One region of the Mesorhizobium sp. WSM4822 genome, then DNA from elsewhere that is predicted to be linked to it. Evidence: predicted binding sites of a transcription regulator. Region 1 holds the regulator's gene; each other region holds the start of a gene.
The links. Region 1 encodes PhoB, which activates phosphate uptake and scavenging genes when phosphate is short. Its sites were predicted from a motif close to TGTCATNNANCTGTCAT; they were not measured.
Positions count from the first base shown of each region.

Region 2: the regulator PhoB is predicted to act here: its motif matches at 3,013-3,029, upstream of AC0L3E_RS27340 (RNA degradosome polyphosphate kinase).
Region 3: the regulator PhoB is predicted to act here: its motif matches at 2,508-2,524, upstream of AC0L3E_RS09675 (alkaline phosphatase D family protein).

Region 1 is NZ_JBVVQM010000003.1:38,187-45,946, reverse strand. Features, by position in the region: gene AC0L3E_RS08215 (PstS family phosphate ABC transporter substrate-binding protein) at 1-592, shown strand, start outside; gene pstC (phosphate ABC transporter permease subunit PstC) at 689-2,155, shown strand; gene pstA (phosphate ABC transporter permease PstA) at 2,152-3,468, shown strand; gene pstB (phosphate ABC transporter ATP-binding protein PstB) at 3,486-4,310, shown strand; gene phoU (phosphate signaling complex protein PhoU) at 4,337-5,044, shown strand; gene phoB (phosphate regulon transcriptional regulator PhoB) at 5,061-5,750, shown strand; gene AC0L3E_RS08185 (ROK family protein) at 5,767-7,014, opposite strand; gene xylF (D-xylose ABC transporter substrate-binding protein) at 7,285-7,760, shown strand, end outside.
Region 2 is NZ_JBVVQM010000014.1:15,449-23,208, reverse strand. Features, by position in the region: gene AC0L3E_RS27365 (amino acid ABC transporter ATP-binding protein) at 1-354, shown strand, start outside; gene AC0L3E_RS27360 (TIGR02117 family protein) at 464-1,132, shown strand; gene AC0L3E_RS27355 (hypothetical protein) at 1,151-1,330, opposite strand; gene AC0L3E_RS27350 (FAD-dependent monooxygenase) at 1,446-2,684, opposite strand; gene AC0L3E_RS27345 (zinc-finger domain-containing protein) at 2,704-2,949, opposite strand; gene AC0L3E_RS27340 (RNA degradosome polyphosphate kinase) at 3,163-5,364, shown strand; gene ppx (exopolyphosphatase) at 5,364-6,899, shown strand; gene AC0L3E_RS27330 (DoxX family protein) at 7,138-7,554, opposite strand; gene AC0L3E_RS27325 (DoxX family protein) at 7,706-7,760, opposite strand, start outside.
Region 3 is NZ_JBVVQM010000003.1:339,364-347,123, reverse strand. Features, by position in the region: gene AC0L3E_RS09690 (hypothetical protein) at 1-310, opposite strand, end outside; gene AC0L3E_RS09685 (TetR/AcrR family transcriptional regulator) at 356-973, opposite strand; gene AC0L3E_RS09680 (MFS transporter) at 1,048-2,331, shown strand; gene AC0L3E_RS09675 (alkaline phosphatase D family protein) at 2,611-4,170, shown strand; gene AC0L3E_RS09670 (hypothetical protein) at 4,262-4,543, opposite strand; gene typA (translational GTPase TypA) at 4,741-6,570, shown strand; gene AC0L3E_RS09660 (DUF1062 domain-containing protein) at 6,631-7,257, opposite strand; gene AC0L3E_RS09655 (LysE family translocator) at 7,653-7,760, shown strand, end outside.

The DNA of each region.
Region 1 (7,760 bases):
GCTCGTCGACAATCCGAACACCAAGTGGAGCCAGGTCAATCCGAAGCTGCCCGACTGGGACATCGCCGCCTATATTCCGGGCGAAAAGCACGGCACGCGCGAAGTGTTCGAGACCAAGCTTCTCGATGCCGGCTGTGACAAGGCTGCTCTCAAGGCCGCCGGCATTGCCGACGACAAGGAAATCGGCAAAACCTGCATCGCCATCCGCAAGGACGGCAAGGCCGTCGACATCGATGGCGACTATACCGAGACGCTCGCCCGCATCGACTCCAACAAGACCGGCGTCGGCGTGTTTGGCCTCGCCTTCTATGAGAACAATGCCGACAAGCTGAAGGTCGCCACCGTGGAAGACGTCGTGCCTTCGACCGAGACGATCGCCAGCGGCAAGTATCCCGTCTCGCGCCCGCTGTTCTTCTACGTCAAGAAGGCGCATCTGGGCGTCGTTCCCGGCCTCAAGGAATATGTCGAATTCTTCCTTGACGACCAGATGGTTGGCCCGGAAAGCCCGCTCGCCGAATACGGCCTCGTTGCGGCTCCGGATGCCGAGCGTCAGGCCCAGCGTGACGCTTTCGCCGCCGGAAAGTCGATGTAATCAGCTGCCGAACCGGGGTGCGGGCCAAATCCCGCGCCCCGGTTTCATCGCAGGCCGCAATGGCGGCTGCGTAAGAATTTCTCTTGGGGTGGGTCCATGTCGTCCTTGCTCGTACTGGCCATCGTCGTTGCCGTCGGCCTGGTTGCCTTTTTCATCGGTCGGCAACGTGCCGCGGCCCAGGACAATGGCAAGGTCAAGCCGCATTCGCGCGCCCACTATCATGGCTGGTGGGCCTTCCTGCTCGCCGTTCTGCCTGCTCTTTTGCTGCTTGCCGTCTGGACCGTCGGGTCTTCCGTCTATCTGGACCGACACATTCACACTGCCTTGCCCGAGCGCACCGTCGACAGCAAGGTTGCCAGTGAGGCACTGGATGTCAGCCTCGTAAAGAGCCTCGCCAGGGGCCTGCGCAAACTTGATGCAGGCACACTGGCCGCAATGCCTGCCAGCTTTGCCGAGCTGCAGCCGCTGCTCGCCGCCAAGGGTGTGGCACTGGCGAGCGACACGCAGGATTACATGATCCCGATCGCCATCGAGGCGAACAAGGTCCAGGACCGGCTCGGCCTGTTCGGCGCCATTGTCATTCTCGTTTCCTCGATCGCCGGCGCCTTCTATGCGCTCAGGCAGATCGAGCCGCGCGCCAGGGCCCGCAACAATGTCGAGAGGCTGATGCTGTGGGGGCTGCTTGCCGCCTCCACCATCGCCATCCTGACCACCATCGGCATCGTGCTTTCGATGCTGTTCCAGACGATCACCTTTTTCGAAAGCGTCTCGCCGATGAGTTTCTTCTTCGGCACCGTCTGGGATCCGCGTTTTGCCGCTGCCGGTTCGGGCGGCAGCCAGGGCCAGTTCGGTCTGATCCCGCTTCTTGCGGGCACGCTCTACATCGCCGCCGTCGCGCTGCTGGTTGCGGTGCCGGTCGGGCTGATGTCGGCTGTCTACATGGCCGAATATGCAACGCCCAAGGTGCGCTCGGTGGTCAAGCCGGCGCTTGAACTGCTGGCCGGAATACCGACCATCGTCTACGGCATCTTCGCCGTCGTCACGCTTGGGCCGTTCCTGCGCGACCTGTCCGCGGCGCTGACCGGCGGTTCGCCCTTCATCCAGGGCCAGAGCATCTTCACCGCCGGCCTGGTCATGGGCGTCATGCTGATCCCGGTCGTGTCCTCTCTTTCGGACGACATCATAACCGCGGTGCCGCGCGCCATGCGCGACGGGTCGCTTGGCCTCGGCGCGACCCGCTCCGAGACGATCAAGCGGGTGATCCTGCCGGCTGCACTGCCCGGCATCGTCGGCGCCATCCTGCTGACCGCCTCGCGCGCCATCGGCGAAACGATGATTGTCGTGCTGGCGGCGGGCGTCGCCGCCAACCTCACCATCAACCCGTTCGAGGCGATGACGACCATCACCGTCAAGATCGTCAACCAGCTCACCGGCGACCTCGAGTTCAATTCGCCGCAGACGCTGGTCGCCTTCGCACTCGGCCTGACGCTGTTCGCGCTGACGTTGGTGATGAACATCGTCGCGCTCTACATCGTGCGCAAATATCGGGAGCAGTACGAATGACCGACATTTCCATGGATACGATGGTCAGGGCGGCGGCCCATCCGCGCCGCGACATCGGCCTGAAGGCCCGTTACGCCGCCGAACGCCGTTTCCGCATCTATGGCGTCGTGGCGATTTCCGTAGGCCTGGCGTTCCTGGCAATCATGCTGATCACCATCGTCTCGAAAGGCTACACCGCCTTCTGGCAGACGACGGTATCACTGCCGATCTCGTTCGACGAGAAGGTGATCGATCCTTCCGGCAAGCGTGCAACCGATCCGAGCGTTCTGATCAAGGCAAATTATCCCAGGCTCGCCGAAAACGCGCTTGTGGCCAAGCTCGGCATCTCTCCTGATGACAAGCCGATGATCCAGAAGCTCAAGGGCTTCCTGTCGGAAGGCGCCCGCGTCCAGTTGCGCGACATCGTTGCCGCCGATCCGTCCGTGATCGGCACGACACGCAACGTCAACATCCTCGCCGCCGCCAATCTCGACTCGGCTTTCAAGGGCCAGATCGACCTCAGTGTCGAGGAAGCGCGACGCAAGGTCTCGGACCAGCAGATCACCTGGATGAACAAGCTCAAGGCCGAGGGCGCGATGGCCGAGCACTTCAACAGCGGCCTGTTCACCTACGGCGCCTCCAGCCGCCCGGAAACCTCGGGCATGGGCGTGGCGATCATCGGCTCGTTTTATATGATGGTGATCGTGTTGCTCCTGGCGCTGCCGATCGGCGTCGCCGCCTCCATCTATCTGGAGGAGTTCGCCAAGAAGAACCGTTTCACCGACCTTATCGAGGTCAACATCAACAATCTGGCAGCGGTGCCGTCAATCGTCTTCGGCTTGCTCGGCCTCGCGGTGTTCATCAATTTCCTGGGCATGCCGCGCTCCGCCGCTTTCGTCGGCGGCCTGGTGCTGACACTGATGACGCTGCCGACGATCATCATCGCGACGCGCGCTGCACTTGCCGCGGTGCCGCCGTCGATCCGCTCGGCGGCTCTCGGTCTTGGCGCCTCCAAGATGCAGATGGTGTTCCAGCACATCCTGCCGCTTGCCGCACCCGGCATCCTCACCGGCACCATCATCGGTCTAGCGCGTGCGCTCGGTGAAACCGCGCCCCTGCTGCTAATCGGCATGGTCGCCTTCGTCGCCGATCCACCGACGACGCCTTTCGATCCGGCCACCGCGCTGCCGGTGCAGATCTATATGTGGGCGAACGAGGCCGAGCGCGCCTTCGTCGAGCGCATGTCGGGCGCGATCATCATCCTGCTCGTCTTCCTCATGGCCATGAACATCACCGCGATCGTGCTTCGGCGTCGGTTCGAGCGGCGCTGGTAGAAAAAAGGCATTTTGGTATGAACATCATGACCGAACAGTCCCTTGAAAACGCAGTGGGCGATAAGATGAACGCCAAGTCGAACGAAGTGATCAAAATGCGCGGCGACAAGGTCGGCGTGTTCTATGGCGAGAAGCAGGCGCTGTTCGATGTCAATCTCGACGTCCGCCTGAATCAGGTGACGGCGCTGATCGGCCCTTCCGGCTGCGGCAAGTCGACCTTCCTGCGCTGCCTCAACCGCATGAACGACACCATCGATTCCGCGCGGGTAACCGGCAAGATAACGCTCGACGAAGAAGACATCTACGACAAGAACATCGATGTCGTCGAACTCAGGGCGCGCGTCGGCATGGTGTTCCAGAAACCCAATCCGTTCCCCAAGTCGATCTACGAGAACGTCGCCTATGGCCCGCGCATCCACGGATTGGCCAAGCGCAAGGCCGACATGGATCAGATCGTCGAGTCGAGCCTGAAGAAGGCGGCAATCTGGAACGAGGTGAAGGACCGTTTGCAGGAACCTGGCACGGGTCTTTCCGGTGGCCAGCAGCAGCGTCTGTGCATTGCACGCGCCATCGCCGTGTCACCCGAGGTGATCCTGATGGACGAACCGTGTTCGGCGCTCGACCCGATCGCCACTGCTCGCGTCGAGGAACTGATCGACGAACTGCGCCAGAACTATACGATCGTCATCGTCACCCATTCGATGCAGCAGGCAGCGCGCGTGTCGCAGCGCACCGCGATGTTCCATCTAGGCTATCTGGTCGAGGAGGGCGCCACCGACAAGATGTTCACCACCCCCGACGACAAACGCACCCAGGACTACATCACCGGCCGGTTCGGCTGAGCTCAGGCATATGAGGGACGAAGATCATGGGTGAACATACCGTTGCATCTTTCGATGAGGATCTGGAGCAGATCAGCCAGCTGATCCGCGACATGGGCGATCTCGCCCGCTCGATGGTCAGTGGCTCGACCAAGGCTTTGCTCAATTCGGACAATGCGCTGGCGCAGCGCGTGGTTTCCGACGATGCCATCATGGATGCCCGCCAGCGCGAGCTGGACGATCGCGCCATCACGCTGATCGCCAAGCGCCAGCCAATGGCCAACGATCTGCGTGCGGTGGTCGGTTCGATCCGCATGGCCGGCGACCTCGAGCGCATCGGCGACCTTGCCAAGAACATCGCCAAGCGCGTCGGCACTGTCGGGCTGAGCGTCACGCCGCACGATCTTTCGCATTCGATCGACGCGATGGCGCAGCTGGTGCTGATCCAGGTGCAGGGGGTCGTCGACGAGTATGCCGCCGCTGACGCGGCAGCGCTTGCCACGCTCAGAAACAATGATGAACGCATCGACGTCAAATACACCTCGGTGTTCCGCGAGCTGCTGACCTACATGATGGAAGATCCCCGCAACATCACGGCGTGCACGCACCTGTTGTTTTGCGCCAAGAACCTCGAGCGGATCGGCGACCACGTGACCAACATCGCCGAAAATGCCTACTATGTTTTGACCGGCACGCAGCTGCCAGCCAATCGTCCGAAGCAGGACGAGACGGCAATGTCCGCGCCAGCGGCATAACAGGGGTGACCAGCCGATGATCGCACCACGCATCATGGTGGTGGAGGATGAGGAGCCGCTAGGCGTGCTGCTCCGCTACAATCTTGAATCCGAAGGTTACCAGGTCGAGGTGGTGACGCGCGGCGATGAGGCCGAAATCCGGCTGCAGGAGAACGTTCCCGATCTTCTGGTGCTCGACTGGATGGTGCCTGCGGTTTCGGGCATCGAACTCTGCCGGCGCCTGCGAATGCGTCCCGAGACCGAGCGGCTGCCGATCATCATGCTGACCGCGCGAGGCGAGGAAAGCGACCGCGTGCGCGGCCTGTCGACCGGCGCCGACGACTATCTGGTCAAGCCCTTCTCGACGCCGGAGTTCATGGCCAGGGTCAAGGCGCTGCTGCGCCGGGCCAAGCCGGAAGTGCTGTCCAGCGTGCTCAAGGTCGGCGATATCGTGCTCGATCGCGAGTCGCACCGTGTCTATCGCAAGAAGAGCGAGATCCGGCTTGGGCCGACGGAATTCCGCCTGCTCGAATTCATGATGCGCCATCCAGGCCGCGTGTTCTCGCGCAGCCAACTGCTCGACAATGTCTGGGGCGAGACGATCTACATCGATGAGCGCACGGTCGACGTGCATGTCGGCCGGCTGCGCAAGGCGGTCAACAATGGCCGTATGCCTGATGTCATCCGCACGATCCGTGGGGCCGGATACGCCATCCGAGAGGACTGAACTCCCTCGTTTGAACTCACGCCACGTTCTTGCCGCCGAAACCGGATCTCGCCTGCACGCCCGGCGCAAAAATCTCCTGATCGACGAAGATCAGCGCCCGCATGGCGCAGCCTTCGCGGATCAGCGGCAGTTCGTTCGGCTCGGTGTCGAAAGAAATCGATTTGGAATGCTGGCCGCCGGCGGTCTGGGCAATCGCTTGCCGCAATGCCGGCTCGATCAGGTCGAAGGCGGCGGCGCTGACACCGACCATGGCGACCGGCGCCGGATCGATCAGCGCGAACAGGCTGCCGAGGCCGTAGCCGAGCGCTTCGCCGGCCTTGCGATAGGCTTCCCGTTCGGGTCCGTCACCTTCGCGGGCCGCGGCAGCCAGGGCGCGCATGTCGGCGTCGCTGACATCGGCAACGGGTTCTGCATCCTCGCCCATCTGCCTGGCGTTGCGCCAGATGGCGTAATTGCCCGCATAGGCTTCGACGCAGCCGCGCCGTCCGCAGCGACATAGCGCGCCGTTCGGCCGATGGATCATGTGGCCGAATTCGCCGCCCGAAGAATGGGTGCCGGTGAACAATTCGCCCTTCAGCACCAGTCCCATGCCGATGCCATGCGACAAAAGGATAGCGATGAAATCGTCGCGGTAACGATCGGGGTCGCGCCAGCGCAGCGCCACCGCCATCATGTTGCAGTCGTTCTCCATTATGGCAGGGATGCCGAACTCGTCTTCGAATATGTCGGCGAAGGCGATGTCGGTGTGCGGCGTGATCGGCGACCACAGCATGGCGCGGGCACGGGTGTCGGTGATGCCCTGGATGGCCAGCGCGATGCGGGCGATGCTGCGCACGTCCAGGTCGGGATCTGCCAGGCGGCGCCGCACGATGGCCGTGCATTCCCCGATCAGCGACTCGCGCGACATCGTCAGCGTGTCCAGCCGGCGCTGCTCCTCGGATATTACCTGGCCGGCATAGTCGATGACGGCGACGGAGAGGAAGTTCAGCGACAGCACCACGGTCATTACCGCGGCCGCTTCCGGATTGAGACTGAGGCCGACCTGCGGCCGGCCGCGTTTGAGCGAGCCGGCCTCGCTCGGCTTGCTTTCGGTCAGGATGCCTTCGACGATCAGGTCGGATGAAATCGCCGAGATGGTCGAATGGCTGAGGCTTGTGGTCGCGGCAATCTCGGTTCGCGACGGCTGTCCGGCGCGGCGCACTGCCGCGATCACCATGGCGCGGTTGCGGCGGCGCAGATCGTCGTGGCGGATTCCGACCGACATGTTCTTTCATATCCTCCCGGTCGCCGCGGTTCCTCCTGCCCCTGGAACGCTGTCGGTGACGCCGGTAAATACTGGCAGAAGCTGCAGGCCGTGTCATTTATTTATTCCGAGACTCGAAAAAAACTCGAAATGACATCAAAATCCATCAGAATCGATGTTGACAGCGTTCGGGCGTTGGCCCAGTATTTTTTCGAGGCTCGAAAAAATAGAGCCTCTGTGCCGGCCCTCGGGTCAGTTTGGTCGCGCCATACGCGGCGCAGGGAGGATAATATGAAAAGATTCACGGCCGCCATCCTGGCGGGTGCCGCCATGTCGCTGACGCTCGCGTCTGTCGCGCAGGCGAAGGACAAGGTTGTCGGCGTTTCGTGGTCCAACTTCCAGGAAGAACGCTGGAAGACCGACGAGGCCGCCATGAAGACGGCGATCGAGGCCGCCGGCGACAAGTACATCTCCGCCGATGCGCAGTCCAATCCCGGCAAGCAGCTTACCGATGTCGAAAGCCTGATCTCGCAGGGCGCCAATTCACTGATCATCCTGGCGCAGGATGCGTCGGCCATCGGCCCGGCGGTGCAGAAGGCGCTGGACGAGGGCATTCCGGTCGTCGGCTATGACCGGCTGATCGAGAACAAGGACGTCTTCTATCTGACCTTCGACAACAAGGAAGTCGGCCGCATGCAGGCCCGCGAAGTGTTCAAGGTCAAGCCGGAAGGCAACTACGTCTTCATCAAGGGCTCCGGTGCCGATCC
Region 2 (7,760 bases), on a different contig from region 1:
AAGATCCCGGAACAGGCCAACAAATATCCCGGCCAGCTTTCCGGTGGCCAGCAGCAGCGTGTGGCGATCGCCCGCTCGCTGTGCATGAACCCGCGCATCATGCTGTTCGATGAGCCGACCTCGGCGCTCGATCCGGAGATGATCAAGGAAGTGCTGGAGACCATGGTCGGCCTTGCCGAGGAAGGCATGACCATGCTGTGTGTCACCCACGAGATGGGCTTCGCCCGCAAGGTCGCCAACCGGGTGATCTTCATGGACCAGGGCCAGATCGTCGAGCAGAACACGCCGGCCGAGTTCTTCGACCACCCGCGCCACGAGCGCACGAAGCTGTTCCTGTCGCAGATCCTGCACTAGGCCTCGACGGCCACGAAGAGCCCGGCTGAAACACTGCCGGGCTCTTTTGCGTATGGGAGAACAGGCGGGCGTTCGTGTCGCCGGAGTGCGTTTGCAGGGCCGCCTTTCAATGAAAAGACTGGGACGTTTTCTGGGTCTTCTGTTGGTTCTCGTCGCACTCGCCGTGACGACGGGCACCCTCGTGCCACGGCCGCTGTGGCCGGCCGCCGCCGCCGTGCCAGCCGCGACACGCCACATCCTGGTGCTGAACAATCCGATCCACACCGATATCGCCATCCCGGTCGATGACGCCGTGCGCCGGCGTTTCCATTTCCTGGTCGACGCGGGCATACCGGCCGACAGGCCGGAGGTCCGCTACATCGTCTTCGGCTGGGGCGGCCGCGCCTTCTACCTGGAGACGCCGACATGGTCCGAGCTGAAGGCGGTGCCGGTGATGAAGGCACTGACACTCGACGCGTCGGTCATGCATGTCGATGTCGCCGGTGACATCGTCGAATCGCGCGCTGATATCGCGGGGTTCGACATCGGCGAGGACCGGTTCGCGGCGTTGCTCGATTTCATCGATGCCAGTTTCCAGCGGGGACCGGAAGGCCCGATCCTCGTTCCGGACGCAGCCTATTCCAGGTTCGACGGCTTCTACGAAGCCAATGGCCATTTCAACGCACTGGTCGGCTGCAACACCTGGACGGCGGCGGCCTTGCGCATCGCCGGCCTGCGCACCGGCTGGTGGAACCCGCTGCCTGTATCGCTCGGCCTGTCGATGAGGCTGTATAATTAGGCGGAGCGCGCGCCGACTTCAGTCCGCTGTGTGCCGACGGATCGCCCTCCGCCAGAACTCTTCGGTCAGCTCAGGAATATCGCTTGTATCGACATCGCTCTCGGGTCGCGCCTTCAAGGCTGCGATCTCCGCTTTCTGACGCTCTGTTAGTGGAGGCGGATTTGCCGGGTCGAACTTGTACCGGATGAATTTGGCCATAGTTCTATTTCTACTCGGCGTAGACGCTGCTGTCGAACGCCAACGGCGCCTTCCTTCACCCCCCTCTGTCCTGCGGGACAGAGCGGGGTGCTGTCCCGCCAACCTTTCGCATGTTTCAGCTTTCGTCAGCCTCAACTGCTCGCCAGCCGTAGAGCCAGTCCAGATCCGCCGCGAGTTTTTCCGACGAGCGCACCTTCAGGAACACATTGCGCGCAATCGCCACCGGACCCGAGGCATGCCAGGCCAGCCGGTTGACAGCGCCGCGTCGGGCGACCTGCGCGACACGCGGTCGCCGTGACTGTTCCCAGGTCGCAGGTGCGGCCAGGGGGTCGGCAGGGAAGTCGGCGATGATGTCGGCAAGCGTCGCAGCATCCTCGATCGCCATCGCCGCGCCTTGCGCCGCGAACGGCGTCATCGCATGCGCGGCATCGCCGATCAGCGCCATGTTGCCGGTCGTCCAAGGTTGTTTGCTGTCGACCGTATGGATCGGCCACGCCGTCCACGGGCCGGCTTGTTCGACCAGACGGGCAAGTCCTGCCGCGGTGCCGCGCAGGGCATGGGTCAGGATCCCGGCGTCGGCATTGCCGGACCAGCCCTCGGCAATACGGTCGCCCTTGGTGAAGGCAGCGAGATTGAAGGCCGCACCCTTGCTGACGGGATAGGCCACCATATGGAAGCCGGGATGCAGGAAGGTGGTGACGCAATTGGTTACACCGATCGCGGCAAAGGCTTGTCCGGCAGCGCTTTCGGCGGCAATGGTCGCGCGCCAGGCCAGCTCGCCGGAAAAATGGCTTGTCGGCAAGGCCGCCCTTTTGGACGAATCGACAAGTGCGCGCACCGACGACCAGACACCATCGGCTCCGATCAGCAGGAAGCCCTCAGCCTTGATGGTTTTGCCGTCGATCTCGGCCGTCGCGGTGATGCCATGGGGGCCGGTGGCAGCGCTGCTGACGCGGGCGCCGGTGGTAAAATGGATATCCGGTATCTCGGAAACCCGTGCCATCAGCGCGCTCTGCAGATCAGCCCTGTGAGCGACGAGATAGGGCGCCTGCCAGCGCGCTTCGGCGGCTTGCCCCAGCGGCACCCGCGCCAGTTCGCGCAAGGTCGCGGCCTCCTTCAACACCACGGCTTCCGGCCGCACCGCTGCCGGCAGCAGCTTGTCGAGTACGCCAAGCTGGCGAAGGATACGTGTCGCGTTGGGAGAGAGCTGGATGCCGGCGCCGGCAGCTTCCAGGCGCTGCGCCTGTTCGAACACCCGAACAGGGTAGCCGCGTTCGGCGAATGCAAGCGCTGCGGTCAATCCGGCGACACCCGCCCCGGCGATGACAATTTGCCGGGATCGCGTGTCGGTCATCGGGCTGGTCGCGAAAGACTCAGGCGGCCTGATCGATGTAGATGCAGCCGGCCGGCAGCGTATCGGTCGCCTTCAGCTTCGGAGAATAGCGGTAGAGCGTCGAGCAATAGGGGCAGACTTTTTCGTTGTCGTCGCCCATGTCCAGAAACACATGCGGGTGGTCGAAAGGCGGATTGGCGCCCGTGCACATGAATTCCTTCACGCCGATGTCGATTGCCTGATAGCCCGCATCGTTCTGAAAATGGGGAATGGAACCGCCTGCCATCGTCGTCTCCTTAACGCAGTCTCGTCTGCATCTGGATCATATCAGGGCTCTTTGCAAGTTCGATGAAATGAAACTGTCGCAAAAGCCTGTCAGAGGATAAGTTAAGCCGATTAACCCATGACCTGACCCGAAAACCAATTTCGGTTTTCGGGAGGGACCATGGGGTCGCTATAAAGACGGCTAACCGGCTGACGGTGTGGAAGAGCGGGAATCATGAACGAACTGAAGCCGGTGCAGAACGAATTCGTGGATGTCGAGGTGGCTCGTCCGGAGGGCGGCAATCCGGACCGGTTTGTCAACCGCGAGTTTTCCTGGCTGCAGTTCAACCGGCGCGTTCTCGAGGAATCGCTGAACCTCAACCATCCGCTGCTGGAGCGCGTCCGCTTCCTGTCGATCTCGGCCGCCAACCTCGACGAGTTCTTCATGGTCCGTGTTGCCGGTCTTGCCGGCCAGGTGCGCGAGGGCATCACGCTGAAGAGCCCTGACGGACGCACCCCCGAACAGCAGCTCGAACAGCTGCTGCGTGAGGTCGAGCGGCTGCAGGAAGACCAGCAGAAGAGCCTTTCGGCGCTCACCGTGCTGCTCAACAAGGAAGGCATCGAGAGCATCACCCGCGATGCGCTGACCAAGGACGAGAAAATCTGGCTGGAAGACCATTTCCAGGAGCAGGTGTTCCCGGTGCTCACCCCGCTGTCGATCGATCCGGCGCACCCGTTCCCGTTCATCCCCAATCTCGGCTTCTCGATGGCCCTGCAATTGCGCCATCGCAAGAATGGTGAGGAGATGAGCGCGCTGCTGCGCCTGCCGGTGGCGCTGAAGCGCTTCATCCGCCTGCCGGACCGCAAGCATCATGTCCGCTTCATCCCGCTGGAAGAGGCGGTCGGCCTCTATATCGGCAAGCTCTTCCCCGGCTATGAGGTCAAGGGCTCCGGCACGTTTCGCATCATTCGCGATAGCGATATCGAGGTCGAGGAGGAGTCCGAGGACCTGGTTCGCCTGTTCGAAACGGCGCTGAAGCGGCGGCGGCGGGGTTCGGTGATCCGCATCGAATTCGACAGGCTGATGCCTGGCGAATTGCGCGACTTCGTAGCAGGCGAGCTTGGCGTGTCGTCGAGCCGCATCAGCGTGCTCACCGGGCCGCTGGCGCTCAGCCAGATTTCCGAGATCGTCGCCGTCCCTCGCGACGACCTGAAATTCATGCCCTACAATCCGCGTTTTCCCGAGCGTATCCGCGAGCATGGCGGCGATTGTTTCGCCGCCATCCGCGAGAAGGACATCGTCGTCCATCACCCCTACGAATCGTTTGACGTCGTGGTGCAGTTCCTGCGCCAGGCGATGGCCGATCCGGAAGTGGTGGCGATCAAGCAGACGCTTTACCGCACCTCCAATGACAGCCCGATCGTGCGTGCGCTGGTCGACGCGGCCGAGGCCGGCAAGTCGGTCACCGCGCTGGTCGAGCTCAAGGCGCGTTTCGACGAAGAAGCCAACATTCGCTGGGCGCGCGATCTGGAGCGTGCCGGCGTGCAGGTCGTGTTCGGCTTTCTCGAGCTAAAAACCCATTCGAAAATGTCGCTGGTGGTGCGGCGCGAGGACGGCAAGCTGCGCAACTACGTGCACCTCGGCACCGGCAACTACCATCCGGTAACGGCGCGCATCTACACCGACCTGTCCTTCTTCACCACCGATCCGACGATCGCCCGCGATGTCGCCCAGCTGTTCAATTTCATCACCGGCTATGCCGAGCCGACAGACGAAATGCGGCTTGCGATCTCGCCGTTCACGCTGAGAAGCCGTATCCTGAAGCACATTGCCGACGAGATTGCCTACGCGGTGCAGGGGAAACCGGCGCGCATCTGGATGAAGATGAACGCACTCGTCGATCCGATTATCATCGACGCGCTCTACGATGCCAGCCGGGCCGGCGTCGAGGTCGACCTGGTCGTGCGCGGCATCTGCTGCCTGAGGCCGCAGGTTCCGGGCCTGTCGGAAAACATCCGCGTAAAATCGATCGTCGGCCGTTTTCTCGAGCACAGCCGCATCTATTGTTTCGGCAACGGTCACGGCCTGCCGTCGGACGAGGCGATCGTCTACATCTCCTCGGCCGATCTGATGCCGCGCAATCTCGACCGCCGCGTCGAAACCATGGTGCCGATCACGAATCCAACTGTGCACGAACAGATCCTTGGCCAGATCATGCTGGGCAACATCATGGACAATCAGCAAAGTTTCGACGTATTGGCTGATGGAACCTCCCGGCGCGTCGTGCTGGAGGAGGGCGAGGAACCGTTCAACGCGCAGGAATATTTCATGACCAATCCGAGCCTGTCGGGACGGGGTGACGCGCTGAAGTCGCATGCGCCCAAGCGCATTGCGCAGTTCAAGCGCCGCAAGAAGAACGCTGCAGCGTCCGGCTGATGCTGTCTGATTCCCAGGGCCGGCTGCAGGACCGCCGACCGCTGTCCATCATCGACATCGGATCGAACTCGATCCGCCTCGTCGTCTATGAGGGGCTGGCGCGCTCGCCGACCATGCTGTTCAACGAAAAGATGCTGGCCGGTCTCGGCCGGGGCATCGTTTCGACCGGCAAGCTCGACCCCGAGGCGGTGACGCGCTCGATGGAAGAGTTCCGTCGCTTTCGCGCGCTTTCCGACCAGGCCGGCGCCGAGCAGATGTATGTGCTGGCCACCGCCGCGGCCCGCGAGGCGGTCAATGGCCCTGATTTCATCCACCGCGCCGAGGAGGTGCTGAAGACCGAGATCCGTGTCATCAGCGGCCGTCAGGAAGCGTATTATTCGGCGCTCGGCGTCATTTCCGGCTTCCATCCGGCCGACGGCATCGCCGGCGATCTGGGCGGCGGCAGCCTCGAACTGGTCGACGTCGCCGGCGAAGCGATCGGCGACGGCATCACACTGCCGCTGGGCGGCTTGCGCCTGCAGGACATGGCGAAGAACTCGCTGACCCAGGCGGCGAAGATCGCGCGTGACGAACTGGCGAAGGCCAAGCTGCTGAAAGGCGGGCAGGGCAGGCCTTTCTACGCCGTCGGCGGCACCTGGCGAAATCTCGCCCGGCTGCACATGGAAATGACCAACTATCCGCTTGGCGTCATGCACCATTACGAGATCTCGGCCGAAAGCGCGGCGAATTTCCTCAAGCAGGTGGCCAAAGCCGAGATCGAGAAGGTCAAGGGCATCGAAGGCGTTTCCAAGAACCGCCGTTCGCTGCTGCCCTATGGCGCCGTCGTGCTGCAGGAGATCATGGCGGCGATGCAGCCGTCGAAGATCATCGTCTCGGCGCTCGGCGTGCGCGAAGGCTTTCTCTATTCGCTGCTCGACGAAGCGGAGCAGAAGGCCGATCCGCTGATTTCGGCCTCGGAGGAGCTTGCACGCCTGCGCTCGCGCTCCGTCACCCATGCGCATGAACTTGTCGACTGGACCGCCAAAACCTTTGCCGCCTTCGGCATCGACGAGACCGAGGACGAGGCGCGCTACCGCCACGCGGCCGCATTGCTGGCCGATATCGGCTGGCGCGCGCACCCCGAATATCGCGGCAAGCAATCGCTCAACATCATCGCGCACGCCTCCTTCTTCGGCGTCGACCATCCCGGCCGTGCTTTCCTGGCCATGGCCAACGCCTATCGTCACGACGGCATCTTCAACGAAGCCATCGCCCCCGAGATCAAGGCGCTGGCGCCGCCGCGTTATCTGGAGCGGGCGCGCGTGCTCGCCGCGATGATGCGCGTCGTCTACCTGCTGACGGCGTCGATGCCCGGCATCATGCCCAGGCTGAAATGGGAACAGCGCGCCAACGGCGTGCTGGCGCTGGTCTTGCCGGCATCGCTGGCCGATCTCTATGGCGAGCGGCCGGCCGGGCGCCTGGCGCAACTGGCAAGGATAACCAACCGCCGCCTGGTGCTGGCTGTTGAGGGCGGGCCCAGCATGTCGGTGAAATAGGGCGTGTCGGTCAAGTAGGCGTTACGCCGAACCACTCCCGTCGACGCAGGGCTATGGACTCTTGCGAAGAGGACCCCCACCCTAGCCTCCCCACAAGGGGGAGGGAACGCTGCCGTGTGCCTCTAATTCTTCTTTGGCGCCGAAAAGACAGGCGATTCGCGTGGGTCGGCGCCAACGGAAGTCTCCCTCCCCCTTGTGGGGAGGGGTTAGGGGTGGGGGTCCGTGCCGGGCAGACATCTCAGGAATTCCATATGCGATAGCCCCGCCCGTCGACCGACCAGGCTCCCGCACCGGCCATGGCCAGCGCAACAAACCCGCCTGATATCGCAATGTCCTTCATCAGCATCTGCTGGTGCAGGAAGGCGAGCATTGCGTCGCCGCCGCCCTGGCCGTAATGGCCGATGAAGCCGGCGGCAATGCAGAAGGCGGCAAGCAGCAGCGCCGCGATCCGGGTCTGGAAACCGACCAGGACGAGCAGCCCGGCGATCAGTTCGAACAGTCCCGTGCCCCAGGCAGCAAGTGTCGGCAGCGGCAGGCCGAGGCTGGCAAAATAGCTTGTGGTGCCGGCTATGTCGCTCAATGCATGGATACCGGAGGGCACGAACAGGGCGGCGAGCAGCAGCCGGGAGAGCAGGAGCAGCGCGTTGCGGGGCATGTTCACCTCCCTTATCGGCCGCAGGCCGGCCTCCCGATAACCCGATCCTATCAGAAACTCCGGCCGACAGATCGGCGGGCATGTACCAACAACGAAAAAGCGGCGCGGAAAATTCCGCGCCGCTTTTTGTCGGCTATTGCCGGTTCTTGGCTCAGCCGCGCTTGGCGTCGATCGAATAGGCGCCGGCGCCCGAGGAAGCCAGCACG
Region 3 (7,760 bases), 300 kb from region 1:
CGATGCGCCATTCGATCTTGGCTCCGGACGAATTGAAACCCGAAAAGCTCTCCCAGACCGTTGTCATGTCGCCGCCGGGGGGAAAGCCGTAGAACAGCGATTCACGGGCATCGTCATAGGCTATCAGTACGGGATAGCCGCGATAGCCCGAACAGGCGAGTTCGGCCCAGTCGCCGTCGCCTTCCTCGGCCTGCGCGTAGGTCACGCAATCCTTTTTCGAATCCAGATCGGTGTAAGCGCTGGAAATGCCGTCGGCTTGCGCAGCCTGACCCAGACCGACCAGAACAAGCGGGATCAGAATGGCACGCATGGCGGTCAATCTCCGTTGCAAGCTGCCGCAGCGTAGCGCCAAACGTTATTTCTTCAAGCTCGCTTCAATCAGCAGGTCGGCGTTGCGGGCGACCGCTTGCGCCGGGCCGCCGAGCCCGAACAGCTGGCCACTGATATAGGCGCCTTCGATCAGCAGCAGCAGGCCGTCGCCGAGCGTGTCAGGGTCTTGCGCGCCCATCGCAACCGCCATGGCGCGCAGGCGGCGGCGCAATTCCTGCTTGTTGGCCTCGCTGACCACACGGGCCGGATGGCTGTGGTCGGGATATTCGACCGCCGCGTTGGTCATGCCGCAGCCGCGATAGTCCGCCACTTGCGTGCGCTTGCCGATGCGGGTCAGGAAAGCCTTGATCTGTGCGCGCGGGTCGCCGGGATGAGCGGCAACCGCCTCGTCGAAACGCTCCCAATATTCAAGATCGTACTGCCTGAGATAGGAGGCGGCCAGTTCATCCTTGGACGGAAAGCTGCGATAGAGGCTGGGCTTGGTGACACCGGCGCGTTTGACGATCTCGTCGACGCCGATCGCTCTGATGCCGCGCCGGTAGAACAGGTCATAGGCCACATCGAGGATCTTTTTGGCGGCTTTCGGCGGCGCCGATGCATGATCGTCGCTGATGGTCAGATCAATATTTTTGTCCGTTGGCATCGTGTGGCTCGATTGACAATGTTACCGATCGGTACGTATACATGCTCCCAACCTGCAACGTACCGGTCAGTAACATGATAGCTCAATCCCGCCCATTTGGCCAGCGCTACGCTTTCGTCGTGGTCGGCGTCATCTTCCTTAGCCTGCTGGTCGCGGCCGGCCTGCGGTCCGCGCCCGCCGTCATGATGCTGCCGCTGGAGAACAGTTTCGGCTGGCGGCGCGACATCATCTCGCTGGCCGCCGGTGTCGGCATCCTGCTTTACGGCCTGACAGGGCCATTTGCCGCAGCCCTGATGGAGCGCATCGGGCTTCGCCGCACGCTGCTGGCCTCGCTGGTGGTGATGTCGGGCTCGACCGCGCTCAGCCTGCTGATGACCAAGCCGTGGCATCTGTTCATCACCTGGGGCGTGTTCTCGGGCATTGGTTCCGGTGCTGTCGCCAGCGTGCTCGGCGCGACCATCGTCAACCGGTGGTTCAAGACCAATCGCGGGCTTGTCATGGGATTGATGTCGGCCTCCAGCGCCTCGGGCATGCTGGTGTTCCTGCCGCTGATCGCCGCGCTGGCGCAGTCGGGCGGCTGGCAGCCGGTTGTCATTGCGGTCGCGATCGCGACCGCTGCCCTGATACCGCTGGTCTGGCTGCTGGTGCCGGAGCGGCCGGCATCGATCGGCATGGTGCGCTACGGCGCCGAGGCTGACGACGTGCCGCCCACTCCGCCTGCGTCACAGGGCAATTTTCTGGCGCATACGTTCTCGACGCTGCGCCGTGCCGCCGGCACGCGGGTGTTCTGGTATCTGTTCGCCACCTTCTTCGTCTGCGGCTTCACCACCAACGGGCTGGTCGGCACGCATCTGATCGCGTTCTGCGGCGACATGGGCATCGGCGAAGTGCAGGCCGCCGGCCTGCTGTCGATGATGGGCATCTTCGACCTGATCGGCACGACGTTGTCGGGCTGGCTCACCGACCGCTACGATCCGCGCAAGCTGCTCGGCGTCTATTACGGCATTCGTGGCCTGTCGCTGATCTATCTGCCGTATTCCGGCTTCTCGGCGACCAGCCTGATCATCTTCGCTGTGCTCTACGGCCTCGACTGGATCGCCACCGTGCCGCCGACGCTGCGGCTCGCCAACGAGGCGTTCGGCGACCGCAGCGGGCCGATCGTGTTCGGCTGGATCGTCGCCGGGCACCAGATCGGTGCGGCCGCTGCCGCCGCCTTTGGCGGCACCATGCGCGAATTGCAGGGCAATTACGAACTGGCGTTCCTGATCGCCGGCATGACGGCAATCGCCGCCGCCTGTATCTCGCTGCTGATCAACACCAGCAAGCCGGCGTTCGATCCGGAGCCGCAAGCGGCTTAGGCGCGACGCTAATCTCCCCCCGAGAGGGGGAGATGGCCGCGAAGCGGCCAGAGGGGGGTTGGTCCGACTGGGCTCGGCCTCTTGCGATAGAAGGAGGTTAGCGCTCCACGCGCGGCGACCCCCTCTGTCCCCTTTGGCGACATCTCCCCCTCGAGGGGGGAGATTACCCTGTTCATTGTTATCAAACCTTCATCATCCCGAGATGCGCCTGAAACATTGACGCTGGATTTTGGTGGCACCGTTCAAGCCATCCAGGAGACAGCCGTGAACAAGCTTTCGATGACCCGCCGTGCTTTCGTCACTTCCGCCGGTGCCGTTGGCCTGGCCGGCGTTTCCGGCCTGGCGCTACCCTATTATTCGCGCGCCAATCAGCGGCCTTCCTTCACCCATGGCGTCCAGTCGGGAGATGTCGACGCCACCAGCGGCATGGTGTGGACGCGCACCGACCGACCGTCGCGCGTCATGTTCGAAGTGTCGTCGACGGAGAATTTCGCCAATGCGACACGCCTGGCGCCGCTCGATACGTCGCCGGCCAGCGATTACACGGTCAAGCGGCTGCTCACCGACCTCGCTTCCGATCAGGATATCTTCTATCGGATGACGGCAGCCGATCTCGCCGACATCAACGCCGTTTCGGAGCCGATCACCGGGCGCTTCAGGACGGCGCCGGCCTCGAAGCGCGACATCCGCTTTGCCTGGTCGGGCGACACCGCCGGCCAAGGCTGGGGCATCGACGAGACCGGCATGAAGACCTACGCCACGATCGGCAAGCACACGCCCGACTTCTTTCTGCATTCAGGCGACACCATTTATGCCGACGGCGCCATGAAGGACGAGGTCGACCTGCCCGGCGGCGGCAAGTGGAAGAACGTCGTGCTGATCGACGGCAAGCGTAAGGTCGCCGAGACGCTGGACGAATACCGGGACCAGTGGAAATACAACATGATGGACAGGAACGTGCTCGGCCTCAGCGCCATCTGCCCAACCTTCTACCAATGGGACGACCATGAAGTGCTGAACAACTGGTCGGATTCCAAGGATCTCAGCGCCGACAACCGCTACACGGAAAAATCCATCCACGTGCTGGCGGCCCGCGCGGCGCGGGCTTTCCACGAGATGACGACGATCCGCTACGAACCTTCCGAGCCCGGCCGCGTCTATCGCAAGATCGCTTATGGGCCGCTGCTCGACGTGTTCTTCCTCGACATGCGCTCCTATCGCGGCCCCAATGGTCCCGACATGCAGGATGAGATGACGCCGCAATCGCGCATGCTCGGCGAACAGCAGACGAAATGGCTGAAGCGGGAGCTGGCAAATTCGAAGGCGACCTGGAAAATCATTGCAGCCGACATGCCGCTCGGCCTCGTCGTCTGGGACGACGGTACCAAGAAGGTTGGCGCCGAAGCGGTCAGCAATGGCGACAATGGCTTGCCAAAAGGGCGCGAGCTCGAGATCGCCGACCTGCTGCGCTTCATAAAGAATGCCGGCATCAGCAACACCGTCTGGCTCACCGCAGATGTGCATTACACGGCTGCGCATTATTACAACCCGGACAAGGCACAGTTCCAGGAGTTCAATCCGTTCTGGGAATTCGTCTCGGGTCCGATCCATGCCGGCACGTTCGGTCCCAACGATTTCGACATGACGTTCGGTCCGGAGCTGAAGTTCATCAAGGCGCCGACCGCCGAACAGGGACAGAACCTGCCGCCCTCGGCCGGGCTGCAATTCTTCGGGCTCGTCGATATTTCAGGCGCCAGCGAGCAGATGACGGTGCGGCTGATGGATCGCGACGACAACGAACTCTACAAGGTGACGCTCGACCCGGTGCGGTCGGCGTAAGCGCGCTTCTCAACCCTCCCCCTTGTGGGGAAGGTCGGCGGCGGCTTCGCAAAGCGAAGCTGGCGAGACGGGGCGGGGGGTGAAGCGCTGACTAGTCCGGGTAGCAGACCATGGGGATATTCGGCCAGACGGCGCTGTCGCAGTTGGCGGCGTCCTGGCGCTGCTTGAAGGCGGCGCTGACCGGGCCGGTCACCATCGGGTCGACGCCGTCTGGTGCGTCGGCGAAAATCTGCTCGGCCGACTGTGCCTCTGACGGCAAGGCAGGCCGTGATTCCTTCATCGTCGCGGCTGACTGTGCGGCGTTGGCCGCCAGCAGGACGGCGAAGGCAACAGACGCGATGAGCGGCCAGAATCGGTTGAGTTTATCGGTCATGACGTTTGAACTGCCCGGGCCCCAAAGGGTTCCCGCCTTGGTTAACAAAATCATCTCACACGCAGATGCTTAAGATTTGATGAGTATTTGGTGACGCTCCTCCTCTTTCGCAACTGCGAAAAACCCTGTATGAGCCGCGCAACCGAAAGAGGCAGCGCCTTTTGGCCTGCTGCCTGCAACGCTTCCGAGACCAGAACATGAAAATCCGTAATATCGCGATCATCGCGCACGTCGACCATGGAAAGACCACCCTGGTCGACCAGCTTTTGAAGCAGTCCGGCTCCTTCCGAGACAATCAGCGCGTCGCCGAGCGCGCCATGGATTCCAACGACCTCGAAAAGGAACGCGGCATCACCATCCTGGCCAAGGCGACTTCGGTCGACTGGAAGGATACCCGCATCAACATCGTCGACACCCCCGGCCACGCCGATTTCGGTGGCGAGGTCGAACGCATCCTGTCGATGGTGGACTCAGCCATCGTGCTGGTCGACGCAGCCGAAGGGCCGATGCCGCAAACCAAGTTCGTCGTCGGCAAGGCGCTCAAGGTCGGCCTGAAGCCGATCGTCGTCATCAACAAGATCGACCGTCCGGACGCCCGTCACGTCGAGGTGGTCAACGAGGTGTTCGACCTTTTCGCGGCGCTCGACGCCACCGACGAGCAGCTCGACTTCCCGATTCTGTACGGTTCAGGCCGCGATGGCTGGGTTTCGGAAAATCCGGAAGGACCCAAGGACCAGCAGCTGGGACCGCTGTTCGACCTCGTCATCAAGCATGTGCCGGAGCCGACCGTTCATCCCGGCCCGTTCCGCATGATCGGCACCATCCTGGAAGCCAATCCGTTCCTCGGCCGCATCATCACCGGCCGTATCGAGAGCGGCACGCTGAAGGCCAACCAGCCGGTCAAGGTGCTGCATCATGACGGTACCCAGATCGAAACCGGCCGTATTTCGAAGATCCTGGCCTTCCGCGGCCTCGAGCGCCAGCCGATCGAAGAAGCGCAGGCGGGCGACATCGTCGCCATTGCCGGCCTGTCGAAGGGCACCGTCGCCGACACGTTCTGCGACCCGAGCGTGAGCGAACCGCTGCATGCGCAGCCGATCGATCCGCCCACCGTGACGATGTCGTTCCTGGTCAATGACAGTCCGCTGGCCGGCACCGAAGGCGACAAGGTGACCAGCCGCGTCATCCGCGACCGCCTGCTGCGCGAAGCCGAAGGCAATGTCGCGCTGAAGATCGAGGAATCGCCCGACAAGGATTCGTTCTTCGTCTCCGGCCGCGGCGAATTGCAGCTGGCCGTGCTGATCGAGACGATGCGCCGCGAAGGCTTTGAAATCGCCGTGTCGCGTCCGCGCGTCGTCATGCAGAAGGGCGAGAACGGCGAATTGCTGGAGCCGGTCGAAGAAGTCGTCATCGACGTCGACGAGGAGCATGCCGGCGTCGTCGTGCAGAAGATGTCCGAGCGCAAGGCCGAGATGGTCGAACTGCGCCCGTCCGGCGGCAACCGCCAACGCATCGTCTTCCACGCGCCGACCCGTGGCCTGATCGGCTACCAGTCGGAGCTTTTGACCGACACGCGCGGCACCGCCGTGATGAACCGGCTCTTCCATGCCTATGAGCCCTACAAGGGCGAGCTGCCGGGCCGCACCAATGGCGTGCTGATTTCCAACGAACAGGGCGAATCGGTCGCCTACGCGATGTGGAACCTGGAAGATCGCGGCCCGATGGTCATCGATCCGGGCGTCAAGGTATATCAGGGCATGATCATCGGCATCCATAGCCGCGACAATGATCTTGAAGTGAACGTGCTCAAGGGCAAGAAGCTGACCAACATCCGTGCCGCCGGCAAGGACGAGGCGGTCAAGCTGACGCCGCCGATCCGCATGACGCTGGAACGCGCCCTGGCCTGGATTCAGGACGATGAACTGGTCGAAGTGACGCCGAAGACCATTCGACTGCGCAAGCTCTATCTCGATCCGAACGAGCGCAAGCGGTTCGAGAAGTCGTCCAAGGTGGTCGGCGCGGCGTAAGCTCTCTATTTCCCAACAATCGAGAGGGGCGGAGCAACCAGTGTTCCGCCCCTTTTTCGTTCATCCACCGGCAGCCGAGATGATGGCCTGCCGATCGGCCTCGCCGGCCAGATCGATGCGGACCGCGATTCCCGCGCGGGCCGGCTTGCGCAGGGCCTTTGCGCCATCCGGGTCAACGATGAGCAGCCGCGTCTCCTCCAGCGCCTGAAGCCGTGATCGCGAGATGCCGAGTTCGCCGGCGAGCAGCCGGTCGAGTCGCAGCGATGTCGGCATTTCCAGCCCAAGCTGGATCTCCAACACGGGCGCGGCTTCCCCGGTGTCGCCGAGCCTGCGCTTGTGAATGCTGACATCGGAGAACTCCTCGACGCGCCCGATCCGGTTGCGCAACGCGATTACATCGAAGGCATGACGGTGAGCGAGTGCAGAATCGTTGCGTTCGAGCGCCGCCAGCAGCGCCGGGTCGATGTCGCGGCGGTTGCAGCGCTCGAAAATGCCGAAATTCCAGGAGTTGTCGCAGTCGATGCAGCGATAGATCAGCCACACGTCGATGCGTTTGCCGTTGGCGTTGACGCGGAATTTCCCGCTGCTGCAATAGGCCTTCACAGTGCCGCCACGATTGCAGCTGATGAGCGGCCGAGGTGGGGTTTGGGGTGCGATCGTCCAATGGATACGCTGAAGTCCAGACATGCCGATAAGCCCTTCCCGTCGGGAAGTTCATCAGGCCGGCGATGTCGAGATGCCCATGCGGGCGCGGCGTGGCGGTCGCTTGCTATGATCGGAAATCGGATGTCACGGGCGGCAGCGCGCAACAACGGTTCAGCAGTGCCAAACCGGTCTCGAACCGCCGCCCAGAAGAACACATGAAAATGAAAACAGACACCGCGAATGCGGTGTCATGCAGTGTGTCGGGGGAGTTGACGAGACCGGCGGTTACGTAGGCAAAGTGACGCTCAAAATTGTTTCGCGGCGGCCTTTCTAGCCGCGAGATGCTGGACCGACAAGGGTCTTTTGTCGGTGCTACCGCAGCCGAGCCACTTGCGCTAATATCCGAAATCAAAGGTTTTCAACCAGAGACCCCGGTTATGCACGCCACCTCGCTCCTGATTTTCGCCGCCGCTCTGTTCGTTGCCGCCGGTTCGCCCGGTCCCTCGATCGCGGCGCTTGTCGCGCGCGTCATCTCGAAAGGGTTT